4 regions of the Streptomyces thermospinosisporus genome follow, and region 1 is predicted to be linked to each of the others. Evidence: riboswitches for the same ligand, from Rfam matches in the RefSeq annotation. Region 1 holds a riboswitch; each other region holds the start of a gene.
What was found. Region 1 has a riboswitch for cyclic di-AMP ahead of ABD207_RS27490 (transglycosylase SLT domain-containing protein). Riboswitches for the same ligand answer to the same signal wherever they lie in the genome.
Positions count from the first base shown of each region.

Region 2: another riboswitch for cyclic di-AMP. It lies ahead of ABD207_RS13880 (C40 family peptidase); the one in region 1 lies ahead of ABD207_RS27490 (transglycosylase SLT domain-containing protein).
Region 3: another riboswitch for cyclic di-AMP. It lies ahead of ABD207_RS17105 (M23 family metallopeptidase); the one in region 1 lies ahead of ABD207_RS27490 (transglycosylase SLT domain-containing protein).
Region 4: another riboswitch for cyclic di-AMP. It lies ahead of ABD207_RS21695 (M23 family metallopeptidase); the one in region 1 lies ahead of ABD207_RS27490 (transglycosylase SLT domain-containing protein).

Region 1 covers NZ_BAAAIZ010000101.1:49,704-56,882, reverse strand. The annotation lists gene ABD207_RS27505 (glycosyltransferase family 2 protein) at 1-1,227, opposite strand, end outside; gene ABD207_RS27500 (GNAT family N-acetyltransferase) at 1,257-2,351, opposite strand; gene ABD207_RS27495 (HAD family hydrolase) at 2,518-3,417, shown strand; gene ABD207_RS27490 (transglycosylase SLT domain-containing protein) at 3,497-3,982, opposite strand; cyclic di-AMP (ydaO/yuaA leader) riboswitch at 3,987-4,153, opposite strand; gene ABD207_RS27485 (polyprenyl synthetase family protein) at 4,775-5,785, shown strand; partial or broken gene ABD207_RS27480 (IS5/IS1182 family transposase) at 6,244-6,525, shown strand; gene ABD207_RS27475 (aldehyde dehydrogenase family protein) at 6,527-7,179, opposite strand, start outside.
Region 2 covers NZ_BAAAIZ010000036.1:4,107-11,285, reverse strand. The annotation lists gene ABD207_RS13890 (hypothetical protein) at 180-533, shown strand; gene ABD207_RS13885 (tellurite resistance/C4-dicarboxylate transporter family protein) at 511-1,512, opposite strand; gene ABD207_RS13880 (C40 family peptidase) at 1,726-2,898, opposite strand; cyclic di-AMP (ydaO/yuaA leader) riboswitch at 2,906-3,063, opposite strand; gene pcrA (DNA helicase PcrA) at 3,400-5,880, shown strand; gene ABD207_RS13870 (M23 family metallopeptidase) at 5,978-7,179, opposite strand, start outside.
Region 3 covers NZ_BAAAIZ010000047.1:5,259-12,437, reverse strand. The annotation lists gene ABD207_RS17120 (response regulator) at 1-415, shown strand, start outside; gene ABD207_RS17115 (dihydrofolate reductase family protein) at 689-1,816, shown strand; tRNA gene ABD207_RS17110 (tRNA-Met) at 1,853-1,926, shown strand; cyclic di-AMP (ydaO/yuaA leader) riboswitch at 2,303-2,459, shown strand; gene ABD207_RS17105 (M23 family metallopeptidase) at 2,472-3,482, shown strand; gene ABD207_RS17100 (PrsW family intramembrane metalloprotease) at 3,661-5,034, opposite strand; gene trmB (tRNA (guanosine(46)-N7)-methyltransferase TrmB) at 5,088-5,942, opposite strand; gene lhgO (L-2-hydroxyglutarate oxidase) at 6,012-7,179, opposite strand, start outside.
Region 4 covers NZ_BAAAIZ010000067.1:74,963-82,141, reverse strand. The annotation lists gene ABD207_RS21710 (GNAT family N-acetyltransferase) at 1-145, opposite strand, end outside; gene ABD207_RS21705 (HPr family phosphocarrier protein) at 324-605, shown strand; gene ABD207_RS21700 (GntR family transcriptional regulator) at 785-1,483, opposite strand; gene ABD207_RS21695 (M23 family metallopeptidase) at 1,742-2,515, opposite strand; cyclic di-AMP (ydaO/yuaA leader) riboswitch at 2,528-2,693, opposite strand; gene ABD207_RS21690 (M16 family metallopeptidase) at 2,969-4,357, opposite strand; gene ABD207_RS21685 (M16 family metallopeptidase) at 4,354-5,733, opposite strand; gene ABD207_RS21680 (DNA gyrase/topoisomerase IV subunit A) at 6,211-7,179, shown strand, end outside.

The DNA.
Region 1 (7,179 bases):
CCAGGGATGGCTGCGGCTGTCGTGGCCCCCCGGAGCGGCCCCGCCGCCGTCGGTGTCCCGTACGGCGGTCAGCGCCCGTGCGTGCGCCAGGCCGCGCGGCAGCCGGGCGAGGAAGGCGGGCAGCAGCGCGGGCCGGTTGACCAGGATCGCGGTGAGATAGGCGGTCAGCCCGGCGCCGTAGCCGTAGGCCTGGGTCTCCAGGTCCGCCCAGGTCTCCCGGTGGTGGTGCCACACCAGCGCCCGCGGCGTGTAGTGCAGCCGGTGCCCGTGGGCGAGGACGCGGACGAAGCCGTAGAGGTCGTCGCCGCCGCGTGCGGGCGTGCCGGCTCCGGTGGCCGGGTCGAAGCCGCCGACCGCGCGCAGCACCCCGGTGCGGAACGCCATGTTCGCCCCGGAGCCGAAACGCCCCGCCGTGAACGGGAACAGCGGCTCGTCGCGGGGCGGGGCGGCGGGGTCGTACGTCGTCGGCGTGAAGCCCTTCGCGAAGCCGCCGTGGCTCTCCAGCAGCACCTGGGCCGGGGTGCGCAGCCGGGCCGGCAGGATCAGGCCGGTGACGCAGCCCAGGCGCGGGTCGGCGGCGAAGGGGACGGTGAGTTCGGTGAGCCAGCGGGGATCGGCGATGACGTCGTCGTCGGTGAAGGCGACCACCTCGCCCCGGGCCACGGCCAGTCCCGCGTTGTGGGCGACGGCGAGCCCCGGGACCGGCTCGCGGACATAGCGCACGCGCTCCCCGTACTTTTGGTGCACCAATTCTTTTGTCTCGTCGGTGACGGGAGCGTTGTCGACCACCACGATCTCGAAATGCGGGTGGTCCTGGGCGAGCAGCGAGTCGAGCGCACGGGCCAGCTGCCCGGCCCGCTCCCGGGTCGCCACCACGACCGAGGCGTGCGGCGGTGCGGCATCGCGGGGCGGGGCCGGCTCGCTCCGGAAACCCCCGGACCCGGCGAGCACCCGTCGCGCGGCCGACGTCAGCACCGCCCGCGGATCGGCCCCCTCCGGCACCCGCTCCAGGAACGTTCCGGCCGGCACGCCCTCCCGTCTGACCAGCACGAACACCTCGCCGGCGGTGACCGGCGGGCTGCCCGGCCCGGGCCGGAGCGCCGCCTGTTCACCCGCGCCCAGATCCACCTCGGCGACCTGCACCGCCCCGGTGGACAGGAACCTCCGGATCTCCTCCCGCGTACGCGAAGCACGGGACATCGACGATGTGCGCGATGTACGGGACATGAACCCTCCCCCTCCTCATGACCCCCTCGTCACCGTCGGCGGCCGCCGCGCAGCCGTCCCGCGCCGCGCAGGGCCCGCGAGGCCAGCGACGCCACACCCGGGTGGTCGCGGACGAACGCATGGGCGCGGCGCACCGGTTCGCGGCTCAGCCAGTGCAGGGCGGCACCCGCACCCGGACGCAGCGCCGCTCCCTCGTAGACGGCGAGTTCTCCGGTCTTCAGCGAGTCCTTGTACTCGGCGGGGCCGCGCCCCATGTCGAGCAGGCCGATGCCTTCGGCCGCCGCCGCCTCGGCCATCCGCAGATGCAGCACCAGACCCGGCGAGTACTTTGCGAACGCCGGGTCGTACGCCGGGAACCAGCAGGACAGCACGGACGCCGAGCGCAGCCCGAAGTGCGCGGCCACCGGCCGCCCGTCGGCGTACAGGACCGACAGCGTGCCCGTGCACTCGGGCGCGCGGGTCTCGGCGAGCCGGCCGACCAGCCGGGTGATCCACTCCTGGGCGAACCGGTCGCGCCGCCCCGTCCTGCGGTACTGCGCCGACTTCCACTCCATCAGCGTGCGCAGCACCGCCGGGTCGCGCTCGTCGAACACGAACCGCACGGGCCCGACCTGGCGGCCCAGCCTGCGCTCCTTGGCCAGCGTGGTCTTCAGGAACTTCGGCGACTGGGCGCGCAGCACCGACTCGTAGGTGTCGTAGCCCTTCTCCACGTCGATGACGAAGGTGGCGTGCTCCTCGGCCGCGTACGGCAGGAAGAGCCGCTGCTCGGGCTCCAGGTTGTCGAAGGCGAAGGTCGACACCGAGCAGGCCCGCAGCAGTTCGGCGGTGTCCTGGACCAGGCCCGGACGCAGGATGGCGCCCTGGCAGTCCGACACCCCGAGCCCGATGGCCCGTCCCTGGCCGAGCGGCCCGCGCTCGAACGGCAGGAAGCCGGCCGGTTCGGTCCCCTCGTACAGGACCGCCACCCGGGCGCCCGGCCGCACCAGGCCCACCGCGGCGGTGAATTCCGGTTCCATGAACGGGTTGCGCGGTACCTCGGCGGCCGCGCGCAGCTCCCGCCAGCGTTGCCGCTCCCCCTCGCCGAGATCCTCCGGCCTCAGTACGTGCACACGTCCACTGCTCACCTGACCCCCCGATCAAGTCCCCCCTGGACACTTGGAAGGTACCGCCCGGGAGGGCATGGACGGTAGGTAGCAGACCATCTTGTTGCCAATCGGTGCACAAGCCATGGGGCGCGGGCGTACCGGACGGCGGTGAGAAGCACCGGCGTGTTGTCCGTATTCTCTGATCATGGCCGCACCCACCGCATATTCACTCATCGCCACCGACCTGGACGGGACGCTGCTGCGCGGCGACGACACCTTGTCCGCCCGGTCCCTCGCAGCGCTCGCGCGGGTGGCGCGGGCCGGTGCCCGGCACCTCGTGGTGACGGGCCGCCCGGCCCCCCGGGTGCGGCCCCTGCTGGAGGCCCTCGGCTGCACGGGGCTCGCGGTGTGCGGACAGGGCGCGCAGGTGTACGACGCGGGCGCGGACCGGATGGTGTGGTCCGTCACCCTGGACCGGGAACTGGCGGAGACCGCGCTGGGCAAGATCGAGGCCGAGGTGGGGGAGGTCTATGCGGCGGTCGACCAGGACGGCGTGGACGGGCTGACCCTGATCGAGCCGGGGTACCGGATGCCGCACCCCACGCTGCCCGCCGTGCGGGTCGACCGGCGCGACGCGCTGTGGACCCGGCCGATCAGCAAGGTGCTGCTGCGCCACCCCGAGCTGACCGACGACGAGTTGGCGGCGACCGCGCGTGCGGTGGTCGGCCCGCTCGCCACGGTGACCATGTCCGGGCCGGGGACCGTGGAGCTCCAGCCGTGCGGTGTGACGAAGGCGACAGGGCTGGCACTGGCGGCCGAGCGGCTCGGGCTGGGCCCGGAGCAGACCCTGGCGTTCGGTGACATGCCGAACGACATCCCCATGTTCGACTGGGCGGCCCGGGGCGTCGCCATGGCCAACGCGCACCCGGAGCTGAAGGCGGTGGCCGACGAGGTCACCACGACGAACGAGGACGACGGCGTGGCCGTCGTCCTCGAGCGTCTGTTCCCGGAGACCGGGTGCCACCTGCCCCAACAGGTGCCGCCCCGGTGCGATTCCGGATTCGCGTCCTCGTCCGCCGAGAGCACGCTTCTGTCGTCCCAGTAGGGAATCTCAGCAGGGTCCCGGTGGGCGGCCGGCGGCTCCCCAAAGCCGTCCCGAGCCCTCCGGGGGTGGGCCACTCGGCTCAGTACGCGCCGAAGACGTTGTCGATGGAGCCGTAGCGGTCGGCGGCGTAGTTGCAGGCCGCCACGATGTTCGCGACCGGGTCGAACGGGTCGAAGGCGGTGCCCGGCACGTGGTAGGCCGCGAAGGTCGGGTCGATGACCTGCAGCAGGCCCTTGGACGGGGTGCCCTTGGCGGCGTTGGAGTCCCAGTTGTTGATGGCGTTCGGGTTGCCGGACGACTCGCGCATGATGTTGCGGTAGATGCCGTCGTAGGAGCCCGGGATGCCGTGCTGCTGCATGATCGACAGCGCCTCGCGGATCCAGCCGTCGAGGTTGTTCGGGTACGCCGTCGAGGTGGCGGCGGCCGGGGCCGCGGCCGGAGCCGCGGAGGCGCTGGTGGCGCCGATGAGCGGCAGGGCGACCACGGCGGCGCCGGTGCCGGCGACGGCGAGGGTACGGGCGAGACGGCGGCCGCGGAAGCGGCGGGTCATACCGGTTGCAGGCATGTTCGTGTGTCCTCTCCTACGCCTGCGAGGTGAGCTGTCGGGTTCGGGCTGGGAGAGTGCCCGGCCGTGCCCCTTCGGGCATGGCTTCACCCCTAGCCGTTCCGGACGGATGCCCGGCCCGGCGACTTACCTGGGTCCCCCGCTCCTGCCGTGCGTGAGTGATCGACGATCGGTGGTGCGGGCGGCGGCAGGATTCGGCGTCCGCCCGGCAGGCCGGGAACGTATGCGAGAGCACATGCCGGGAACAAGTGCGGTCATCACAGAAGTGGTCGTTTGATCTTGTCCTGGGGTGATTTGTGTACTTGATTCTTTGCTGCCGCCAAGGGTCAACTCCGGTGCAGGGATGGGGAAAAGGGGTGCGGACGGGTGCGGGGGTGGTGAGGTTCCGGGCGTGAGGCACTTCACTGAGGGAGGGGGGTGGGAGCATATTTCGTCAAGAGGAATTCGCCTGGTAATTGCGGCAAATCGGGCACCGAGGCGGGCAGGATGGTGGATGTGGCGATGTGAGGTGCTCGGTGGCGCGAGGTGGAGTGCTCGGCAGGGGGCTCGTGGGGGCCCGACACGGTGGAATGGGGTGCTCGGTGATGCTCCGTGATGCTGCGTGATGCTCCGCGAGACGTGTTGTGATCAAACCATCAGGAATGCGGTGGTGTGATCCGGTCGGCCCCGGCGGGTAACCCCGGGCGCTGGTGGTGATCGAAACGTGACCGGATACGCTGACTTGAGTGGCGACAGCGACCTATCGACAAACCGTGTAATCGGCAGTAGACACCAGCAGACAGGAGACCCCTCGTGACCGTCGTCGGGCCGTTCGGGCTGAGCGTGCGGGACCAGGCTCTCGAAGCCGATGTCCAGGCCGGATTGACGGCTGTCGAGGAAGGGCTGCTCGAGGCCACCAAGAGCGAGGTGCCCTTCATCACAGAGGCCGCGCAGCATCTGGTGCGGGCCGGGGGCAAGCGATTCCGGCCACTGCTGGTGATGCTTTCCGCACAGTTCGGTGACCCGTACGCACCGGGGGTCGTGCCGTCGGCGGTTGTGGTGGAACTCACTCACCTCGCGACGCTGTACCACGACGACGTGATGGACGAGGCGGCCGTGCGGCGCGGCGTTGCCAGCGCGAACACGCGGTGGGGCAACTCCGTCGCGGTGCTCACCGGCGACTTCCTCTTCGCGCGGGCCTCGCACATTCTGGCCGACCTCGGGCCGGAGGCGGTGCGGGTGCAGGCCGAGGCGTTCGAGCGGCTGGTCACCGGGCAGATCCTGGAGACGGCCGGGCCGCAGGACGGGCGGGACCCCGTCGACCACTACCTGGACGTCCTCGGCGGCAAGACCGGGTCGCTGGTGGCCGTGTCCTGCCGGTTCGGGGCGATGATGTCCGGTGCCGACGAGACGGTGGTGGACGTCCTGACCCAGTACGGCGAGCGGCTGGGGGTCGCCTTCCAGCTGGCGGACGATGTGCTGGACATCGCCTCGGACTCGCACGAGTCGGGGAAGACGCCGGGGACGGATCTGCGGGAGGGCATCGCCACGCTGCCGGTGCTGCGGCTGCGGGAGCGGGCGGCACGGCTGGGGCTGGCGGAGGATCTGGCGCTGTGCGAACTGCTGGACTCCGACCTCACGGATGACGCGCGGCACGCCGAGGCGCTGCGTCTGCTGCGGGCGCACCCGGCGCTGGAGCAGGCCCGCCGCGACACGGTCCGCTTCGCCGAGGAGGCGCGGGCCGCCCTGGCCCCCCTCCAGGAATGTGACGCCAAGGCAGCCCTCGAGCAACTCTGCGACGCGGTCGTCCACCGCGCCGGCTGACTCCCGGGATTCCCGGTGGGGTGCGCTTTCTCCCTGCCTGCGGGCCGGTGGGGCCCCGTGGCCATGCCTGCGGCGCAACCGCGGCCCCGGTGAGGGTGCGCGCAGCGCCACGCTGAATGGGTGAGTCGGGGCCGGGGTGGTGGTATCCGTCCTCGGTCTGGCGCGGAATCAGTCGCCTTTTGGGCACTGGTGCGGACGCGCCGGCCGCTGCGGGCGGACACCACCACCCCGACCCCTCCCCGCCGCGCGGGTCCGCGGCCGCCCACCGCCGGTGCCCTGCTGGGCGCCGTGCGCGGCTACCGCCTCGCTGCGGGCAACCGCGCCCGCCCGACCGCGGGCACCTGCGGCCGCGTCACTGCGGGCAGTCGTGCCGCCCAGGTGTGCTGTCCCGGGACGTTGGTGACACACGGACCGGGTGCCTGAACAGGTGAGGGCCTTCTGCGTTCGGTGTGGACTGCGCCATCCGCAGCCACTTCCGGCGCCGGGGAATCCGGGCGGTCGTCCCGCAGCCGTCCGGCCAGATCGGCCACCGCCCGCGGCGAGGCCGCCAAGGCGGCCGACCGCCCGGCTTCGACCGCGAGGCCTGCAAGCAGCGGAACACCGTCGAGCGGTGCATCAACCGGCTCACGCAGTGGCGCGGCCCGGCCGCACGAACCGGCAAGCCTGCCATCGCCCACCAGGCCGCACTCCACCTCGCCGGCATCCTCATCCGGGCCCGACGCTGGCCCAAAGAGACAGAACCTAGCCCTCCCAGCCGAGGTAGACCGACTTTGACCAGGTGTAGAAGTCCACCGCGACCGCACCCTGCTCGCGGAAGGTGTTGCTGGAGGAGTCGCCGACGCCGCCGAACGGGACGTTGAGGTCCAGGCCGGTGGTCGGGCGGTTGACCTTGACCACGCCCACGCGGACGGCCGCGGCGAAGCGCTGGGCGGCGGCCAGGCTGCGGGTGCAGATTCCCGCGGCCAGGCCGTAGCGGGAGTCGTTGACCAGGTTGATCGCGTCGTCCAGGTCCGCCGCGGACAGTACCGCGACCACCGGGCCGAAGATCTCCTCGCGGGCCGCCGTGTTCTCCTGGCTCAGGCCGGAGAGCACGGTCGGGGCGAGCATCAGCCCCTTGGGGGCCTCGCCGCCCGCGGCGACGGTCGCGCCCTCGGCCGTGGCCTGATCGATGGCGGCGGTGATCGTGGCGAGCTGCTGCTCGCTCACCACCGGGCCCATCAGGGTGCCGTCGGCCAGGCCGTTGCCGGGGCGGTAGCGGGCCGCCTCCTTGGCGAGCGCGGCGACGAAGTCGTCGTGCACGCCGGGGGTGCAGATCACCCGGGAGGAGGCGGTGCAGGCCTGGCCGGTGAGGCCGAAGCCGCCCGCCGCGGCGATCCGCGCGGCCTGTTCGACGT
Region 2 (7,179 bases), on a different contig from region 1:
CGACGGCCTGCACAGCTGAGCTGACCGAAATGCCGAAGGCGGGCGGGCGAGGCGGGCCCCGGTGCTATGGAGCGCCTCCGCGAGGCTCGTTCTCACCCGTCCTGAGTGTCCGGTCTCACCCTTCCTGAGCGTCCGGGCCGGTGTCGGCGGGGACGGGGGCGCTGGCTAGGCTCCGGCCCATGGACGTACTCATCCACCTCTTCGTCGGCCTGCACATCATCGGCATCGCCTCCCTGCTCGGAGGCTTCCTCACCCAGATGAAGGCGATGGGTGAGGGCACCGCCCGCTTCACCCCGGCCATGCTGCACGGCGCCCTGACGATGCTGGTCACCGGAGTGATCCTGGTCGGCCTCAACCAGGCCGACGACCAGTCGGTGAACAACATCAAGATCGGCGTGAAGCTGGCCCTGCTGATCGTGATCCTGGGCCTGGTCTATGTGAAGCGCGACGAGGAGAAGGTGGACAAGGGGCTGTTCGGCCTGGTCGGCCTGCTGACCACGGCGAACGTCTTCATCGCCGTGCTGTGGACCTGATCCCCTCCGGCACCGGTCCCGGCCCGACCGCGGAGCGGACCGCGCCGATCGCGACCGTCAGCCAGGCGGCCACCGCGATCCACACCAGCACCTCTCCCAGCCCCTCGAGCCACGGGGCGTCGACCACGGCGGACGTGGACAGCGCCGCCGTCGCCGTCATCCCCAGCGGGAACACCGTCGACCAGCGCCGCGGATCGTAGGCCGTCCGCGGCCAGCGGATCTCGCCGGCCAGCAGCACCACGCACAGGACCAGGTCCAGCACCACCAGCACCATGGTCATGACGCGCAGCACATGGCTGTCGTCGACGTTCCACAGGTACAGCCGCATGCTGTCGGCGGCCAGCAGCTTCGAACCGGCCAGCGCCGAGATGCCGAGCGCGCCCGCCGCCACCCAGTGGTCGCCCTTGCCCTCGGCCGTCTGCCGGAGGTCGAATCGGGCGAGGGCGAAGGCGTAGAGCACCAGCCCGAACCAGAACAGCGCCAGCGCCGCATGCGCCAGCCACGCCGCCGACTCGGCCGCGGCGAGCGTCGCCGCCAGCAGAGCCAGCCCCTGCGTGGCCACGCAGCACAGGAACACCGCCCCGGGCATCCTCGGCCGCCAGCTCCCCACCACCAGGACGAGCAGCGGCGGCCAGAGCACCGCGGCCAGCGCCAGCAGCGCCTCGGCGAGCGTGCTCCAGTCCTCCGCGGCGAAGCGTGAGCCGATCACGGTGGTGGCCGCCACGGCGGTGAGCGCGCCCGGTGTCTGCGCCTCCGCCCGCCACCGCGTGCGCTCCCGCAGCAGCCGCAGCGCGAACTCCGCCGCCAGCCCCGCCCACGCGACGCAGGCCGCCCCGAGCATGGTCCGCGAGAGCACCTCGTACTCCGCCGGATGCAGCGCCAGCGACACGATGCCGCAGGCCATCACGGCGGCACCCTCCGCCGGGGACCGCCGCGCCCACCAGGTGCGGAAGGGGGACGGGCGGGAGGGGCGAGACATGCGCCGATGCTAGAAGAGCCGCCCCACGACACCCCGCCGGGCAACGCGCGCCCGCGCACGATCACCCGCGCAGGGGCATCGCTCGCGCAGAGGCACCATTCGGGTGCGCCCGCCGCACGCCCAGGCCGCCGGCGGGGCGGACTCCGCTTCGTCCGTCAGCCGGGGCGGACCGTCCCTTCTCCGCCAGGGCCTTCTCCGCCAGGGCCTTCTCTGTCAGGCGGGCCGGACCACGCTGTGGATCGCAGACTCGCCGTCGTAGTAGATCGACTCCTCGCGCACATAGGTGCCCGGCTTCGGGGCGTGGATCATCATGCCGTTGCCTATGTAGATGCCCACGTGGGTGACGTCGTCGTAGAAGAAGACCAGGTCACCGGGCTGCGCCTGGGACACCGGGACCGTCGTGCCGGCGTTCACCTGGTCGTAGGTGGTGCGCGGGAGGGTGACCCCGGCGGCCTTCCAGGCGGCCTGGGTCAGGCCGGAGCAGTCGTAGGAGCCGGGACCGGTCGCGCCCCATACGTACGGCTTGCCGATCTGGGCGCGGGCGAAGGCGATGGCCTTCGCGGCCTTGGTGGCGTACGACGAGTCCGTCGGGGGCGGAGTCGTCGTGCCCGAGGAGGAGCCGGACGAGCCGCTCTCCTGCTGAGCCGCCTCTCGCTGTGCCGCCTCCTGGGCCTTGCGCTGCTCCTCCTGCTGCCGGGCCAGCTCGGCGGCCTTGCGGGCGGCCTCCTCCTGCTTCTTCTTCTCGATCGCCGCGAGCCGCGCCTTCTCCTCGGCTGTCAGCTTCGACATCAGCTCGCGCGCCTCGGCCAGCTTCTTCTGGACCTTCGCCTTGGCGGCCTTCAGGTCGTTCTGCGACTCGGTGAGCGTCTGGAGGCTCTCGGTGGCCTCCTTCCGCTTCTTCATCGTCGCGGACTGCTGCTCGACGTAGTCGTCGACCGCTTCCTTCTGGCGGCCGGTCATCCGGCCCATCAGATGCTGCTGGTCGAAGACCTCCTGCGGCGAGTCCGCGAGCAGGAAGGTGGCGGTGTTGGACACGCCCGCGCCGGTGCGGTACTGGGCGGCGGCGTAGGAACCGAGCTGTTCCCGCGCCTCGTTGAGCTTCTGGGTGCGCTGGGCGACGTCGTCGAGCAGGGAGTCGACGCGCTTGCGCTGCTTCGCGGTCTTCTCCTTGGCCGCGTTGTACTTCTCGGTCGCCCACTCCGCCTGGCGGTACAGGTCGCCGACCTTCTTCTCGACCTCTTCGAGACTCGGCTTGTCGTCCGTCGGGGCGGCGTTGGCGGTCTGGCCCAGCAGGGCCACGGAGGTGAGGGCAGCCGTGGCGAGGGCGGGGGTGCGTATGCCTGCCACGCGTGGTACGGGGGTGCGCGACTTGCGATGCGACGCCAAGGGAGGCGACTCCTTCCAATGGTCCGCCTACCGGGTTAGCTGTCGGGTTCGGGCGGGTGCTTGGAAGGGTTGCCCTACGGCTGCTCCGCACGGGAGTGAGCCGATTCACCCCAGGTCTCGGTTGGGTCCCCGGCTCCGGGTGCCATCGGTCGGCACTGCCGGACTCGGCGGAGGCCGTGCGGTCCGGCGAGGTTCGCCGGTGGGGGTCGTACGGCCCGTCGGCACGGTAGCCAACTGGTGTGGCCCCTGTGAAGGTTGGTGGGCGATATGCCCGATACATTTTCGTGACCTTAGGGTCCGGGTGACACAGGGTGCCCGGCCGGTGCTCGACGGTGTCCGGGCCGGCGGCCCGGATCCGCCCGCCGGGAAGGGCCGGGAAGGCCGGGAAGGGCCGGGAAGGCCGGGAAGGGCGGGAAGGGCGTGGCGGGCGTCCGCCGGGAATGTGTGGATGTTCCGGGGCGGACCCGGGCTGTCGGTGGTGCGCCCTAGACTCGGAGAGCGATGAGCAGCCTCTTTGACGACAGCTTCCTGGCGAACCTCCAGGCCCAGCCGGGCCCCGCGGACGAGCCGCCGCCACCACCCGAGGACGATCACGTACCGGAGCCGCTCCCGGACGATCTGTTCGGCGGGAAGTTCGACGTGCCGCCGGAGCGTGAGGAGTACTACCGCGACGGCGCCCCCCGCCCGGTGACCGACTCCGCCGCGCTCCTGGAGGGGCTCAACGACAATCAGCGCGCCGCCGTCGTCCACTCCGGCTCACCCCTGCTCATCGTGGCCGGTGCCGGCTCCGGCAAGACCCGTGTGCTCACCCACCGCATCGCCTATCTGCTCGCCGAGCGGAACGTGCATCCGGGGCAGATCCTGGCGATCACCTTCACCAACAAGGCCGCCGGCGAGATGAAGGAGCGCGTCGAGCAGCTCGTCGGCCCGCGCGCCAACGCGATGTGGGTGATGACCTTCCACAGCGCCTGCGTGCGCATCCTGCGCCGCGAGTCGAAGAAGCTCGGCTTCACCTCGTCGTTCTCGATCTACGACGCCGCCGACTCCAAGCGGCTGATGGCGCTGGTCTGCCGTGATCTCGAGCTGGACCCCAAGCGCTACCCGCCGAAGTCCTTCAGCGCCAAGATCAGCAATCTGAAGAACGAGCTGATCGACGAGGAGGACTTCGCCGCCCAGGCCTCCGACGGCTTCGAGAAGACGCTCGCCCAGGCCTACGCCCTCTACCAGTCGCGGCTGCGCGAGGCCAACGCCCTCGACTTCGACGACCTGATCATGACGACGGTCAATCTGCTCCGCGCCTTCCCGGACGTCGCCGAGCACTACCGCCGCCGCTTCCGCCACGTCCTGGTCGACGAGTACCAGGACACCAACCACGCCCAGTACGCCCTGGTGCGCGAGCTGGTCGGCCCCACCGAGCACCCCGTGGACGTGCCGCCCGAGGCCGAGATCCCGCCCGCCGAGCTGTGCGTGGTGGGCGACGCCGACCAGTCGATCTACGCCTTCCGCGGCGCGACGATCCGCAACATCCTCCAGTTCGAGGAGGACTACCCGGACGCGACGACCATCCTGCTGGAGCAGAACTACCGCTCCACCCAGACGATCCTCAGCGCCGCCAACGCGGTCATCGAGCGCAACGAGTCCCGCCGCCCCAAGAACCTGTGGACCAACGCCGGAGCCGGCTGCCCGATCACCGGGTACGTCGCGGACACCGAGCACGACGAGGCCCAGTTCGTCGCCGACGAGATAGACCGCCTGGTCGACGCGGGCGAGGCCAAGGCCGGCGATGTCGCCGTCTTCTACCGCACCAACGCCCAGTCCCGTGTCTTCGAAGAGGTCTTCATCCGCGTCGGCCTGCCCTACAAGGTCGTCGGCGGGGTCCGCTTCTACGAGCGCAAGGAGGTCAGGGACGTCCTGGCCTACCTGCGGGTGCTCGCCAACCCCGAGGACTCGGTGCCGCTGCGCCGCATCCTCAACGTGCCCAAGCGGGGCATCGGCGAACGCGCGGAGGCGATGATCGACGCCCTGGCCCAGCGGGAGAAGATCAGCTTCCCGCAGGCGCTGAAGCGCGTCGACGAGGCGTACGGCATGGCCGCGCGCTCGGTCAACGCCGTCAAGCGGTTCAACACGCTGATGGAGGAGCTGCGCACCATCGTCGAGTCCGGCGCCGGACCGGCGACCGTGCTGGAGGCGGTGCTGGAACGCACCGGCTATCTGGCCGAGCTGCAGGCCTCCACCGACCCGCAGGACGAGACCCGCATCGAGAACCTCCAGGAACTCGCCGCCGTCGCCCTGGAGTTCGAGCAGGAGCGCGGCGAGGGGGAGGCCGGGACGCTGGCCGACTTCCTGGAGCAGGTCGCGCTGGTCGCCGACTCCGACCAGATCCCCGAGGAGGACGAGGAGGGCTCCGGCGTCATCACGCTGATGACGCTGCACACCGCCAAGGGCCTGGAGTTCCCGGTCGTCTTCCTCACCGGCATGGAGGACGGCGTCTTCCCGCACATGCGCGCCCTCGGCGACACCAAGGAGCTGGAGGAGGAGCGGCGCCTGGCGTACGTCGGCATCACCCGTGCCCGCGAGCGGCTCTACCTCACCCGGTCGACCCTGCGCAGCGCCTGGGGCCAGCCCTCCTACAACCCGCCCTCGCGGTTCCTGGAGGAGATCCCGGCCGCGTACGTCGAGTGGAAGCGGACGGGCGCGAGCACGCCGAAGGCCTCCGGGGCGGTCTCGGGGGTGGCGGCGTCGCTGTCGTCGTCCCGCTCCCGCTCCTCGGCCTCGGGCGCCTCGGGCTTCGCCACCCGCCGCACCGCGGACCGGCCGGTGGTGTCGCTGGCGGTCGGGGACCGGGTGACGCACGATCAGTTCGGTCTGGGCACCGTGGTCGCGGTGAAGGGCACGGGCGCGAACGCCGAGGCGACCATCGACTTCGGCGACGCCAAGCCCAAGCGGCTGCTGCTGCGGTACGCGCCGGTGGAGAAGCTGTAGCCGTCGGTCACGTCCGTGACCTGAGGAGGGGCTCCCGCCCGAGCGCGGGGGCCTCTTCGGGCGAGCCGTCAGGACGGCTCGAGTTGGGCGAGCGCGGTCAGGACGGCTCGAGGCCGTGGCTGCGGAACCAGGCGAGCGGGTCGATGGCCGAACCGCCGCCCGGCCGGACCTCGAAGTGCAGATGCGGGCCGGTGGAGTTGCCCGAGTTGCCGGAGTAGGCGATCGGATCGCCGGCCTTCACCGTCGTGCCCGAGGGCACCCGGTACGTGGAGAGGTGGCAGTACCACGTCTCCGTGCCGTCCTTGGCGGTCACGATCATCATGTTGCCGTAGGCCGGGTTGTACTGGGTGCGGACCGTGCCGTCGGTCGCCGCCATCACCGTGGTGCCGTAGGAGACGGGGAAGTCGATGCCGGTGTGCACGGACATCCAGTTGATGCCGGACTGGCCGTAGTACGCGCTCAGTCCGTGCTGGGCGACCGGGAGCGCGAACTTGGGGCGGAGCCGCTCCTTGCGGGCCGCCTCCTCGGCCGCCCGCTTGCGCTCGGCCTCCTGCTGCGCCTTGAGGTCGATGCGCTCCTGGGTGCGGCTGGCCCGGTCGGCGAAGTCGTCGGCGCCGGCGGCGAGGCTCTCCAGTTGGGTGTCCAGCTTGACGTTGGCGGCGGACGGTTTCACCGGCTGCGCGTCGGCCGCGGTGGTGTTGGTCTCCTGGCCGCCCTCGTCGGCCAGGTCGCCCACCGAGGCCGCGGCGATCCCGGCGACGCCCATCACGCAGGCCGACGGCACGGCCACCGTGAGCAGCGCGGAGCGCTTGGCGGGGGTGCGGCGGCGGGAGCGGGATGCGGCACGTCCGGCCGGGCGGGGCGCGGGGACGGGGATGATCTCCTCCTGCCCCTCGAGCAGGGTCACCCGGGGCAGTTGACCGGTGTCGCCCGACCGCGCGGAGGTCTCTGCGGCGCCGTGATCCTCGGACTCCCCAATCGCCCCGGTCTCGTCGGAGTGGCCCGCCTGGTCGAACGCGGCGGTGGCCTGCGGGTCGCCCGCTTCGGGCTGCTGCCCGTAGGCCTCCGGCGACGTGGGGGCGGTGTTCTGCTCGCCGTTCCACTGGGTGGCGTCGTAGGCGCCGGTGTCGAAGGCCTGGGTGCCCCACTCCCAGTGCTGGGTGTGCACCCCGGTGCCGTCGGACGGGTCGGGCTGGAGCCAGGCACCGGCGTCCCACTGGCCGCTGACCTCGGGCGAGGTGCCCTGCGTGGGGATCAGTGGGAGCTGCTGCTCGCCGGGCGTCCACTGGGTCGGGTCGT
Region 3 (7,179 bases), on a different contig from region 1:
GATCCTGATACTGACCATGTACGACAACGAGCAGTTCTTCTTCGAGGCCCTGGGCGCGGGCGCCTCCGGCTATGTGCTCAAGTCCGTCGCCGACCGCGACCTGGTGGAGGCCTGCCACGCCACCATGCGCGGCGAGCCCTTCCTCTACCCGGGCGCGGTCAACGCCCTCATCCGCGACTACCTGGACCGTGCCCGGGAGGGCCGGACCCTGCCCGCCAAGGCCATCACCGACCGCGAGGAGGAGATCCTCAAGCTGGTCGCCGAGGGCTACACCTCCCAGCAGATCGCCGAGCTGCTCGTCATCAGCCCCAAGACGGTAGAGCGGCACCGCGCCAATCTGCTGGCCAAACTCGGCCTGAAGGACCGCCTGGAGCTGACCAGATACGCGATCCGGATGGGCCTGATCGAACCGTGATGAGGACCCGACCGGACCCCGGTGAGGGCCGGCCGGATCCTGATCAGGGCTCGACCGGGCCATGGGGTCGTGAGCTCGACCGGGCCATGGGTCGTGAGCTCGACCGGGCCGTTCGGGGCGTGAGCTCGACCGGTCGTCGGGTCGTGAAGCCGTGAAATGCGCGGCCGCTGCGGCACCCGCTCGCCACCCGTGCCCGGTCCGCGCGCCGGGCTTGTCAGACTTGAGGCGAGCAGCCCGCCGGCTGTTCCTCCGACCCTCGCCAGGAGCGCGCCGATGCCCCATCCGTACGTCCTGCTGTCCGCCGCCGTCTCGCTGGACGGGTATCTGGACGACACCGGTCCCGAGCGGCTGCTGCTGTCGAGCCCGGAGGACTTCGACCGGGTGGACGAGGTGCGGGCCTCGGTGGACGCGATCCTGGTCGGCGCCGGCACCATCCGCGCCGACAACCCCCGGCTGCTGGTGAACTCGCCCGAGCGGCGCGCCGCCCGCCGGGCACGCGGTCTGCCGGAGTACCCGCTGAAGGTCACGGTCAGCGGGTCCGGCGACCTGGACCCGGCCGCGGCCTTCTGGCACACCGGCGGCGACAAGATCCTCTACACCACGGACAAGGGGGCCGAACGGGCCCGCTCCCTCGGCCTGGCCACCGATGTGGTGCCGCTCGGCACGGAGCTCGACTGGCGCCGCCTGCTCACCCATCTGCACGACCAGCGCGGTGTGCGGCGGCTGATGGTCGAGGGCGGCGGGGTGATCCACACCCAGCTCCTCACCCAGGGCCTCGCCGACGAGCTCCAGCTGGTGCTCGCCCCGCTCTTCGTCGGCGACCCGGACGCCCCGCGCCTCTTCGGACCCGGCTCCTACCAGGGCGGACGGCTGCGGCTGTGCGAGACCCGGCAGATCGGCGACGTCGTTCTGATGCGCTACGAGCCCACCGCACCCGGCACCGGCGAGCTGCCCGTCGCCGCCGACCACCACTGGCTGGCGCTCGCCTGCGAGCTGGCGGCACAGTGCCCGCCCTCGCAGACGGCGTTCAGCGTGGGCGCGGTGATCGTCGCGGCCGACGGCACGGAGCTGGCGCGCGGCTGGTCGCGGGAGGGCAGCGATCCACTGGCGCACGCGGAGGAGGCCGCGCTGGCCAAGGCCGACCCGGACGACCCCCGGCTGGCGACCGCGACGGTCTACTCCAGCCTGGAGCCGTGCGCCCGCCGGGCGTCCCGGCCGGCGTCCTGCTCGCGGCTGATCCTTCAGGCCGGCGTCCGCCGCGTGGTCACCGCATGGCGCGAGCCGGACACCTTCGTGCCGGGCGCGGACGGCTCGGGGGTGCTGAGGGAGGGAGGGGCGACGGTGCTCGTTCTGCCCGAGCACGAGGAGCGCGCGAAGGCCCCGAACAGCCACTTGTTCTGACCACCCGCGCGGATGCCGTATACTGGTGAGTACCGACGCGGGGTGGAGCAGCTCGGTAGCTCGCTGGGCTCATAACCCAGAGGTCGCAGGTTCAAATCCTGTCCCCGCTACTGAAGTCCGAGGGCCGGAATCCGAAAGGGTTCCGGCCCTCGGCGTTTCTCCGTACCCCGTGCCGCCCCTGGTCCCTCCGTGTCCGGCGCCGGCCCTCCCCAACCCCCTCGGTTTCTCCATCGAGGTCTCCCGACCTCCCCCGCCGATGTCACTTCATGTGATCGAACCGCGCCGCTGCGCATAACATCTGACACAATGTCAGAAACTCGGACCCCCGTGATGTGCGGTCAACTCGCCCGTTTTCGCCCGTCGATGACGCTTAAGTCCGCGCGGAAATCCTTAACGATCAAGAGGAACGGCTTGGAATCCGAGGCTCATGTCTATTAACGTTCGATAACGCAGCGCGGTCGTCCCAGCCGTCACAGAAGTCGGCTCCGTGCTCACGCGCCGAATCCCGCAAGGGAACCGGGGAACCACACATTGGGGTGAATCGGGCGTATGCCGCCGTGGAGACACGGTTCGTATACGCGCGTAGGAGACCTTCCTGCTCCGAACCCGTCAGCTAACCCGGTAGGTGGAGACGGAAGGAAAGGAGTGCGCCCACGTGGCGTCCAACCGGCCTGCCCCCGAGGCCCCGTTCACCCCGAGCGACACGTTCGTCTACGGCGGCGGCACCCGCGCCGACGAAGGTCCCTTCGAGGAGTGGAACCCCACGGCGGAGACCGTCCGCCCGGTCCGCGGCCGGCATCGCGTCACCAAGCAGCGCGGCGGGGGACTCGCCCGCAGCTCCACCGTTCTCGGCGTCGGTGTCATAGCCGCCGTCGGCGCCGGCGGTATGGCCAGCGCCCAGACCGGCAAGCCGCCGGTCGCCATCTCCATGCCCGACCTCCCCACCGTGGGTTCCCTCATCGCCGACGAGGAAACCCCGAAGGGCTCCACCACCCCGCTCAGCAGCGTCGGCGCCACCACCGACAGCGAGCAGGGTGCCGGTGAGGCCCTGCGCGCCCGGATCATGGCGCAGGTCGAGCAGCAGCAGGACCAGGCCGCCAGCAAGGCCGCCGCCGAGGCCGTCGCCGCCGCGGAGAAGGAGGCCGCCGAGGCCGCCGCCAAGGCCGAGCGCGAGGCCAAGGAGAAGGCCGAGGCCGCCAAGAAGAAGGCGGAGGAGGAAGCCAGGAAGAAGGCCGAGGCCGAGCGCCTCGCCGAGCTGGCCAAGCAGTACACGCTGCCGACCTCCTCCTACACCATCAGCTCCACCTTCGGTCAGGCCGGCGCCTACTGGTCCTCCGGCCAGCACACCGGGCTCGACTTCGCCGCCCCCACGGGCACGCTGCTCAAGGCCGTCCACACCGGCACGATCACCTTCGCCGGCTGGGACGGCTCCTACGGCTACAAGACGGTGCTCACCCTCGAGGACGGCACCGAGATCTGGTACGCCCACCAGTCCTCGATCAGCGTCAGCGTCGGCCAGAAGGTCAACACCGGCGATGTGATCGGACGCGTCGGCGCCACCGGCAATGTCACCGGCGCCCACCTGCACCTCGAGGTCCACCCCGGCGGCTCCGCCTCGGGCATCGACCCCATGAGCTGGCTGCGCAGCAAGGGCCTGAACCCCTGATCTGATCCGTACGGCCCGCTGAGCCGCACCGCCATCACCTGAACCCCGGCAGTCCCGACGGCGCCCCCCCGACGTCAGGGCTGCCGGTCGGCGTTCGTGCTCACCCGAGCCACGGGTCGGCTCGGCTCACCGGGGCCACCCATTGGCTCGGCTCGCCCGAAGTACCGATTCGCCCGTCTCACCCGAGGTACGGATTGCCGCCGTAGCCGTACTCGTAGCCGTGACCCTGGCGGTACGCGGGGCCGTAACCGTAACCGTGACCGTGCGCCTGCCCGGGGATGTGGCCGTACGCCGGTGCCCCGGGGCCGGGGTGCCAGACCATCACCGGAGGCGGCGGTGCCGTCGCGCGGGCCGCGTACTCCAGGGCGGGCCGGGCAGCCGCCCGCCGGTGCCACAGCTCCCGCAGCAGCTCGCCCTCCCGCTGCACGAAGTCACCGCGCGCCCGCCCGAGCCGCCCGCGGTGACGCAGCACCGCCAGCGAGGTCGCGAACGCCTGGTACTCGGCGACCGCCCGCGCCGCCTCCTTCCCGCCGTGCCGGCGCGCGTACTGCCGCGCGATGCGCCGGGCCCGCATCAGCCCCAGCGCGTACGGCTCCACCGGAGTCAGCCAGCCGGCGATCACATAGGCGGGCAGCTCCGCCCGCACGGTGTGCAGCTCCCGCTGCCGCGTCCACACCACCAGCCAGGTCAGCACCCCGAACACCGGCACCATGAACGCCGCGTACACCGCGAGGAACCCGAACTCGCCCAGCGCCGAGGAGCCGTTCCACAGGGCGTGCATGCCCATCGCCAGCAGCAGTCCGGACAGCGGCAGCAGCACGCGCCGCACCCGCTGGCGCTCGGTGGACAGGGCGGAGATGCCGAACCCGATCCCGGTGAGCACCGTGAACAGCGGGTGGGCGAACGGGGACATCACGATGCGGACGAAGAACGTCGCCGCGGTCACCGAGGGGATGCCGCTGCCGCCGGTGAGCTGGTCGGCGCCGAAGGCCGTGCCGAGGTAGAGGATGTTCTCGGTGAAGGCGAAGCCGGTCGCGGTGACGCCCGCTATCACCACGCCGTCGAGGATTCCGGTGAAGTCCCGTCTGCGGAACAGGAACAGCAGCAGCACGGCGGCCGCCTTCGCGGACTCCTCGACCACCGGCGCCACCACGGTCGCGCCCAGGGTGTCCGCCCCGGCCGGGTCCGCGGTCGCCGTCGCTATCCATCTGGTCGCGAAGCTGTTGGCGACGATCGCTATCAGCGCCGCCGCGCAGGCCCCCCAGGCGAACGCGAACAGCAGATTCCGCCAGGGGCCCGGCTCCACCCGGTCAAGCCAGCGGAAGGCGGCTATGAGCAGCGGCACCGGCAGCACCGCGAGGCCCAGTCCGACCAGGAAGCCCTGGGTGCCGGTCTGCTCCCGGACCAGGGCCAGGATGACAAGGCCGGACAGGGCGAGCAGAGTGCTCAGCGCCCCGTAGCGCACCCAGGTCCGCTGCCACCAGTGCGCGGACCGCGCCGGGTTGCTCCCGGCGGCATGACTCACGGGCGTCGGATACGGGGAGCTGGCCACGCGTCGACCCTAACGAGGCAGGGGCGCCGCCCGCAGGTCCGCGAGGCCGCGGGTCAGGCGCCGGTGGGGTGCTGGTCTTCGTGCTGTACGCGACGGAACAGCAGGTCGTTCACCACATGCCCCTTCTCCAGTCCCTGCGTCTCGAAACGGGTCTGGGGACGGAAGTCGGGGCGGGGTGCGAAGCCGCCGTCCGCCCGGGTGTTCTCGTAGGCGGGGTGGGCGGTGAGCACCTCGAGCATCTGCTCGGCGTAGGGCTCCCAGTCGGTGGCGAGGTGCACCAGGGCGCCCGGCCTGAGGCGGGTCGCCGCCAGGGAGAGGAACTCCGGCTGGATCAGCCGCCGCTTGTGGTGCCGCTTCTTCGGCCAGGGGTCGGGGAAGAAGACGCGCAGCCCGGCCAGGCTGTCCGGGGCGAGCATCTCCCGCAGCAGGATGACCGCGTCGCCGTTGCCCACGCGGATGTTGCTCAGGCCCTGCCGGTCGGCGAGGTTGAGCAGATGGCCCTGGCCGGGGGTGTGCACGTCCACGGCGAGGATGTTGGTGGCCGGGTCGGCGGCGGCCATCTGCGCGGTGGCCTCGCCCATGCCGAAGCCGATCTCCAGAACGACCGGGTTGTCGTTGCCGAAGAACTCCGCGAGATCCAGCACCCGCCGGCCGTCGATGTCGAAGCCCCACTTCGGCCACAGCCGCTGCAGGGCGTCCGCCTGGGCCGCGGTCACCCGGCTCCGGCGCGGCTGGAAGCTGCGGATCCGCCGCTCGAAGTGCGATCCGGCGGGATCGGCCTTGGGGCCGTCCGGGAACCGCGGCTCGCCCTTGGCGCGGGTACGGCGGACCGACACCCCGGGGGTGTGCGAGGCGGGGCGCTCGGGGGCGGGCCGGGGCGCTTCGGGGGTGTTCACGGAGTCAGACACAGTGCTGTCAATTTTACGGGGGTGCGTCCGGTCCTACGGGGCGTGCAGGGGAGTGCCGTGGGCCACGCCTCACCGCTCCAGCGCGGCCAGGGCCCGCCGGGCGATCTCCCGGCCGATCGGCAGCGAGGCCGTCGCCGCAGGTGAGGGCGCGTTCAGCACATGCACCGCGCGCGGGGTCTGCTGGATCAGGAAGTCGTCGGCGAGGGTGCCGTCCCGCAGCACGGCCTGCGCCCGCACCCCGGCCGCCGCGGGCACGAGATCGTCCTCGGTGACCGCGGGCAGCAGCCGCCGCACCGCCTCGGTGAAGGCGCTCCTGGACAGCGACCGGTGCAGCTCACCGGCGCCGTACCGCCAGTGCCGGCGGGCCAGCTGCCAGGCGCCCGGCCAGGCCAGGGTCCCCGCCAGCTCGCGGGGGCGCACGGTGCGCCAGTCGTACCCCTCGCGGGCCAGCGCCGGCACCGCGTTGGGGCCCACATGCACGCCGCCGTCGGTGCCGCGGGTGAGATGCACGCCGAGGAACGGGAACGCAGGGTCGGGCACCGGATACACCAGCCCCCGGACCAGCTCCGGCCGGGCCAGCTCGTAGTACTCACCGCGGAACGGCACGATCCGCACGCCGGGCTCGTCGCCGGTGAGCCGGGCGATCTCGTCGCAGTACAGGCCGGCGCAGTTCACCAGCATCCGCCCGCGGACGATGTCGCCGGAGGCGGTGCGCACGGCGACCCCGCGCTCGGGCCGGCGGTCGATCCGCTCCACCCGGGCCCCGTAGCGGATCTCCGCGCCGGACGCCTCGGCGAGCCGGCGGGCGACCGCCGTGAAGTCGCAGATGCCGGTGGTGCCCACATGGATGGCGGCCAGCCCCGTGATCTCCGGCTCGTACTCGGCCATCTGCGCCGTGCCCAGCTCCCGCACCGTGAGCCCGTTCTCCCGGCCGCGCTGCACCAGGGCGTGCAGCCGGGGCAGCTCGTCCCGCTCGGTGGCGACGATCAGCTTGCCGGTCACGGCGTGCGGGATGTCGTACTCCGCGCAGAACTTGACCATCTCCGCGGCGCCCCGCACCGCGTACCGCGCCTTGAGCGAGCCGGGCCGGTAGTAGATGCCGCTGTGGATGACCCCGCTGTTGCGCCCCGTCTGGTGCCGGGCGGGCCCGGCCTCCTTCTCCAGCACCGTCACCCGCGTGCCGGGGGCGGCCCGGGTGATCGCGTAGGCGGTGGACAGCCCGACGATCCCCCCACCG
Region 4 (7,179 bases), on a different contig from region 1:
CGTCCGACACCTGTTCGTAGAATTTCACCAGGCGTTCGGCGTCGTCGGCGGTGATGGGCCGGATGCGTGCGGTGCCGCCGTCACGCAGCACCACGTCGGCTTCCCAGTGGGCGGGGTACTCGTGCCGGTCCGACGAGGTCTGCATGGGCCCCAGAGTACGGCTCGCGTCCGGCAACGGCGCGAGGCAGTCTGTGGAGAAACGGACGCGGGACCCAGGCCGCGGCGGCCCGCCGTGCGGCACCGAGGGCGGGCGCCGCTCCCGGCATGCCTCACGATATGGAAAACTGGTCTAGACAACCCGGAACACCGAAGGGCAGCAACACATGGCTGAGCGCCGCGTCAACGTCGGCTGGGCCGAGGGTCTCCACGCCCGCCCCGCCTCCATCTTCGTCCGAGCCGCCACGGCCGCAGGCGTCCCGGTGACGATCGCCAAGGCCGGGGGCAACCCCGTCAACGCGGCCTCCATGCTGGCCGTGCTGGGGCTGGGCGCCCAGGGCGGCGAGGAGGTCGTCCTCGCCTCCGACGCCGAGGGCGCGGACGCCGCTCTGGACCGCCTTGCGAAGCTGGTCTCCGAGGGCCTCGAGGAGCTTCCCGAGACCGTCTGAATTCCTCCGCACGGAATGGTTGCGGCACAAAGTGAGGGGTTCGCCCGGACGCCGGGCGGACCCCTCACTTTTCATTTCCCCCGGGCGGCCGATCCCCCGTCGGCACAGCTATTGGGCTTTCCGGGCAGCAGAAAAATCCCCCCGCGAATTTCCCGCGCTCTTTGTATACGGCCCCCGTGTTAATTCCGAGCGCTCGTCGTGTTTACGGCATGTTGCGTGTTCCTCACAGGCTCGCCGGTGCGGTCGCCGCCCGGGGCGGCGCGCAGCCGGTGCGCGGCGGTGGTGCGCTCGGTGTGCTGCGCGGTCAGCGAGCGGGCGCGCTCGCCGTCGCCGCGCGCCACGGCGTCCACGATCGCGCCGTGCTCCGCCCAGTACTCCGCCGGGTCGGCCGGTGCGTCCAGGGCGTACATCCAGGCGATCTTGTGCCGCAGCTGGGTCAGCATCGAGGCCAGCGCCTGGCTGCCGGAGGCCTGGGCGAGCGTCTCATGGAACCAGCTGCCGAGAGAGCGCAGTTCATCGCTGCTGCCCCGGCGGGCACGCTCCTGCCCGAGGCGCACCAGGCCGCGCAGCACCTTCAGATGGGCGTCCGTGCGGCGCTGGGCGGCGCGCGCGGCTCCCAGCGGCTCCAGCAGCAGACGCATCTCCAGCAGGTCGGCGGCCTCCTGCTCGGTGGGCTCCGCCACGCAGGCGCCGGCGTGCCGCCGGGTCACCACGAAGCCCTCGGCCTCCAGGGTGCGCAGCGCCTCGCGGACGGGGACGCGGGAGACGCCGTAGCGGCGGGCGAGGAGTTCTTCGGTGAGCCGGCTTCCGCGCTCGAATACACCGGCGACGATGTCGTCCCGGATCGCCGTGCACACCGAGTGCGCGGGAATACGCATGACCGACCTCCGGCTCAATCCCCGTGACACGCCGACGAAGGACGTGTTGTTTCGTGACTCTATTGCAATCCGGAGGAATTTCCGACGGTGAGCCGGAACTCATACTTGTTTTTGGACAACCGGGCGCGCCCGGCCCCGGGGAAGCCGAAAGCCCCGGCTCGCCCGGCCCCGGGGAAGCCGAAAGCCCCGGCTCGGGGAGCCGGGGCCAGAAGGGGAAGGCGGAGGCGCGCAGTTCGGAGCTTGACGAAGGGCGTGCTCTCAGAGCTTGACGCCGTGCGCGCGGAGGTAGCCGACCGGGTCGATGTCGGACCCGTACTCGGCGCTGGTGCGGGCCTCGAAGTGCAGGTGGGCGCCGGTGACGTTGCCGGTCGCGCCGGAGTTGCCGATCTGCTGGCCCGCGGTGACCTGCTGGCCGGCCGAGACGCTGATCGAGGACAGGTGGGCGTACTGGGTGTAGGTGCCGTCGTGCATCTTGATGACGACCTGGTTGCCGTACGCGCCGCCCCAGCCGGCCTCCACGACGGTGCCCCTGCCGACGGACCGGACGGGGGTGCCGCTCGCGGCGTGGAAGTCGATGCCGGTGTGGCTGCCGGAGGACCAGACGGCGCCGCCGGCCTGGTAGGAGGTGGAGACGTAGGAGCCGGCGATCGGGGAGACGAAGGTGTTGAGGCGCTTGCGCTCGGCCTCGCGCTCGGCGCGCACCTTGGCGGCCCGGGCCTCGGCGGCCGCCTTGGCCGCCTTCTTGCGGGCGGCCTCCTCGGCGGCCTTGCGGGCTGCCTCCTCGGCGGCCTCGCGCGCCGCCTCGTGCTGGGCGGCGGCCTGGGCGTCGATCCGGTCGGCGACCGTGTCGCCCATGTCGATGACGGGGGTGAGGCCGGTCTGCGCCGCGGCGGGCTCTGCGGCGAGGGCGGGAGCGGCGAGCGAACCGACGACGCCGGTGCCGGTGAGGGCCGCTATGCCCGCGGCGCGCGCGGTGCCGCGGTGGATCCGGCTGGGACGACGATGCTTGCCCGTGGCGCGGGTCAACGCCATGTACAGACTGGTCCTTTCCTTCCCTCTCGCCTACCGGGTTAGCTGACGGGTTCGGAGCAGGAAGGTCTCCTACGGACCCCCTCGCGGTGCGCGCGGGCGTCCGATTCACCCCAGGGACTGCCTATGGGTCCCCGGCTCCCCTGGCTCGCGCCGTACGGGGACTCGGCGATGACTGTCCGGTGCCGCGGGTGCGGCGCACTGCCTGACGAACAGCCCGCACGACGCTAAACGGGGCGAGTTTCAATTCCCAAACGGATCCCGGTTTTTGTAGCGCATCCCACAGGGCAGACAGGCCCCCTCCGCCTCAATCCGGGCATAAGTGAGCCCTGGTGACGTTTCCGCCACCAGGGCTCACCCGCGCGTGCCGCGCGGAGGCGTCCGGCGCTCCGTCCGCCCGGTGTCCGCGCTGTCAGCGCCGTCGACCAACCGTCAACTCGCCGCCCGCACGGGCGTCTACTCGGCGCTCACGACGGTGACGTCACCGATGCCGAGGGCCTCCACGGGCGCCTTGATCCGCGCCGCGTCACCGACGAGCACGGTCACCAGACGGTCCACCGGGAAGGCGTTCACCACCGCGGCGGTGGCCTCCACGGTGCCGGTGGCGGCCAACTGCCGGTACAGCTCGGCCTGGTAGTCGTCCGGCAGGTGCTGCTCGACCTGGTCGGCGAGGGTGCTCGCGACGGCCGCGGCGGTCTCGTACTTCAGCGGCGCCACCCCGACCAGGTTCTGCACGGCAACGTCCCGCTCCGCGTCGGTGAGCCCCTCCGCGGCGAGGGTGCGCAGCACGGTCCACAGGTCCTGCAGCGCGGGCCCGGTGTTCGGGGTGTCCACGGAGCCGCTGATGGCGAGCATCGCGGCGCCGGTGCCGTCCGGCGCGGACCGCAGGACCTGGGTGAACGCCCGGACGCCGTAGGTGTAGCCCTTCTCCTCGCGCAGCACGCGGTCCAGGCGGGAGGTGAGGGTGCCGCCGAGGCAGTAGGTGCCCAGCACCTGCGCGGGCCAGACGCGGTCGTGCCGGTCGGGGCCGGTCCGGCCGATCAGCAGCTGGGTCTGGACGGCGCCGGGGCGGTCCACGATCACCACGCGGCCGGTGTCGTCCGCGATCACCGGCGGGACGGGCCGCGGCTGGGCCGTGGAGCCGGTCCAGGTGCCCAGCGTGTCGCCGAGCAGCGCGTCGAGGTCGACGCCGGTGAGGTCGCCGACGACCACCACGGTCGCCGTGGCCGGGCGGACATGCCGGTCATAGAAGGCGCGTACGGCCTTGGAGTCGATGCCGGCGACGGTCTCCTCGGTGCCCTGGCGGGGGCGCGACATGCGGGAGTCGGCCGGGAACAGCTCCTTGGAGAGCTCCTTGGCGGCACGGCGGGAGGGGTTGGCCAGCTCGTGCGGGATCTCGTCGAGCCGGTTGCGCACCAGGCGCTCGACCTCGCTGTCGGCGAACGCGGGCGCCCGGAGCGCGTCGGCGATCAGGCCCAGGCCCTTGGCCAGCCGGGAGGCGGGGACCTCCAGGCTCAGACGGACGCCCGGGTGGTCGGCGTGCGCGTCCAGGGTGGCGCCGCAGCGCTCCAGCTCGGCGGCGAACTCCTCGGCGGAGTGCTTGTCGGTGCCCTCGGAGAAGGCGCGCGCCATGATCGTGGCGACGCCGTCGAGACCGGCCGGCTCGGCGTCCAGGGGCGCGTCGAGCAGCACTTCGACGGCGACGACCTGCTGGCCGGGGCGGTGGCAGCGCAGCACGGTCAGGCCGTTGCCGAGCGTGCTGCGCTCGGGGGCCGGGAACGCCCACGGCTTGGCCTCGCCCGCCTGCGGCTGGGGGTGGAACTCCATCGTGGCGAGCTCGGTCACTTCGCCGCCTCCTCGATCTCGTCGCTGCCGGCGAGGGCAGCGGCTTCCTCCGCGCCCTCGGCGCTGTCTTCCGTGGCGACGGGCTCGTAGACGAGCACCGCGCGGTTGTCCGGCCGCAGGCGGGCCTGGGCGACCTCCTGGACCTCCTCGGCCGTCACGTCCAGGACGCGCTGCACGGCCGTCAGGGCGAGCTGCGGGTCGCCGAACAGGACGGCGTAGCGGCACAGTTCGTCGGCGCGGCCGGCGACCGTGCCGAGCCGGTCCAGCCACTCGCGCTCCAGCTGGGCCTGGGCGCGCTCCATCTCCTCGGGGGTGGGGCCGTGCTCGGCGAACCGCGCCAGCTCCTCGTCGATGGCGGCCTCGATCACCGGCACCTCCACGTCGCCGGAGGCCTTCACGTCCAGCCAGCCGAGCGAGGGCGCCCCGGCCAGCCGCAGCAGGCCGAACCCGGCCGCCACGGCGGTGCGGTCGCGCCGCACCAGCCGGTTGTACAAGCGGGAGGACTCGCCGCCGCCGAGGACGGTGAGCGCCAGGTCGGCCGCGTCGCAGGCGCGGGTGCCGTCGTGGGGCAGCCGGTAGGCGGCCATCAGCGCACGCGCGGGGACCTCCTCCTCGACGACCTCGCGCAGCTCCTTGCCGATCACGTCGGGCAGGGAGCCGTCGCGGGGCTCGGGCTTGCCGTCGTGCGCGGGGATGGAGCCGAAGTACTTCTCGATCCAGGCCAGCGTCTGCTCGGGGTCGATGTCGCCGACCACGGAGAGCACCGCGTTGTTCGGCGCGTAGTAGGTGCGGAAGAACTCGCGGGCGTCCTCCAGGGTGGCCGCGTCCAGGTCCGCCATCGAGCCGATGGGCGTGTGGTGGTAGGGGTGGCCCTCCGGGTAGGCGAGGGCGGTCAGCTTCTCGAAGGCCGTGCCGTAGGGGACGTTGTCGTAGCGCTGGCGGCGCTCGTTCTTGACGACGTCCCGCTGGTTCTCCATGGACTCCTCGTCCAGGGCGGCGAGCAGGGAGCCCATGCGGTCGGCCTCCAGCCAGAGGGCGAGCTCCAGCTGGTGGGCGGGCATGGTCTCGAAGTAGTTGGTCCGCTCGAAGCTGGTCGTGCCGTTGAGGGAGCCGCCGGCGCCCTGGATCAGCTCGAAGTGTCCGTTGCCCTTCACCTGGGCGGAACCCTGGAACATCAAGTGCTCGAAAAGGTGAGCCAGGCCGGTACGTCCCTTGACCTCGTGGCGTGAACCGACGTCGTACCAGAGGCACACCGCCGCCACAGGGGTCAGGTGGTCCTCGGAGAGCACCACGCGCAGACCGTTGGCCAGGCGGTGCTCGGTCGCTGTCAGGCCGCCGGAGCCTGCCTGGGCTGTGGCCGTGTGACCCATGGGCATGTACGTCCCTTCGATCGCGGAGGCGGTGCGTGCCGGACCGCCGTTTCTGCCGGTCCTGCCACTGTATGCAAGCGCGCGAGGAGCCGGTGGCGTTCCCGCGGCGGCCGGGATTCGCCCAGAGCGAGCAGCCCCGGGTGAGCAGTGGGGCGGAAGTGGCCGCCGGGGGCGTAGAGGCGGCTGAGCCGGGGGCGCCGGGACGGCTGAGCCGAAGGCGTAGAGACGGCCGAGCCGGGGGCGCCGGGACGGCTGAGCCGAAGGCGTAGAGACGGCCGAGCCGGGGGCGCCGGGACGGCTGAGCCGGTGCCGCGCGGATGCACCCGCGGCCGGTGCGCGTACTCTTCTCGCGCCGCCGTCCCCGCTCGTGCCGGACGGCCTCAGACCGGGTCCTGCGTCCCGGTTGTCAGTACGGCGGTCCACAATGGTCCGCGACAGATCCGTCATACGCCCGAGTGACCAGAACAAGAGGAGCCGGCAGCGATGGCCCGCCGCAGCACGAAGACCCCGCCGCCCGACGAGCCGTACGAGGAGAAGATCCTCGACATCGACGTCGTCGACGAGATGCAGGGCTCCTTCCTCGAGTACGCGTACTCGGTCATCTACTCCCGCGCCCTGCCGGACGCGCGCGACGGTCTCAAGCCGGTGCACCGCCGCATCGTCTACCAGATGAACGAGATGGGGCTGCGCCCCGACCGCGGCTATGTGAAGTGCGCCCGCGTCGTCGGCGAGGTCATGGGCAAGCTGCACCCGCACGGTGACGCGTCGATCTACGACGCCCTGGTGCGCATGGCGCAGCCCTTCTCCATGCGGGTGCCGCTGGTGGACGGCCACGGCAACTTCGGTTCGCTGGGCAACGACGACCCGCCCGCCGCCATGCGGTACACCGAGTGCCGGATGACCGAGGCCACGGGCCTGATGACGGAGTCCATCGACGAGGACACCGTCGACTTCGCGCCCAACTACGACGGCCAGGAGCGCGAGCCGGTGGCGCTGCCCGCCGCCTTCCCGAACCTGCTGGTCAACGGCGCCTCGGGCATCGCCGTCGGCATGGCAACCAACATGCCGCCGCACAATCTGCGCGAGGTGATCGCGGCCGCCCGGCATCTGATCCGGCATCCGAACGCCGACCTCGACGCCCTGATGAAGCACGTCCCCGGCCCCGACCTGCCCACGGGCGGCCGGATCGTCGGCCTGTCCGGGATCCGCGACGCCTACGAGACGGGCCGTGGCAGCTTCAAGATCCGCGCCACGGTCAGCGTGGAGAACGTGACGCCGCGCCGCAAGGGCCTGGTCGTCACCGAGCTGCCGTTCACGGTCGGCCCGGAGAAAGTGATCGCCAAGATCAAGGACCTGGTCAACGCCAAGAAGCTGCAGGGCATCGCGGACGTCAAGGACCTCACCGACCGCGAGCACGGGCTGCGCCTGGTCATCGAGATCAAGAACGGCTTC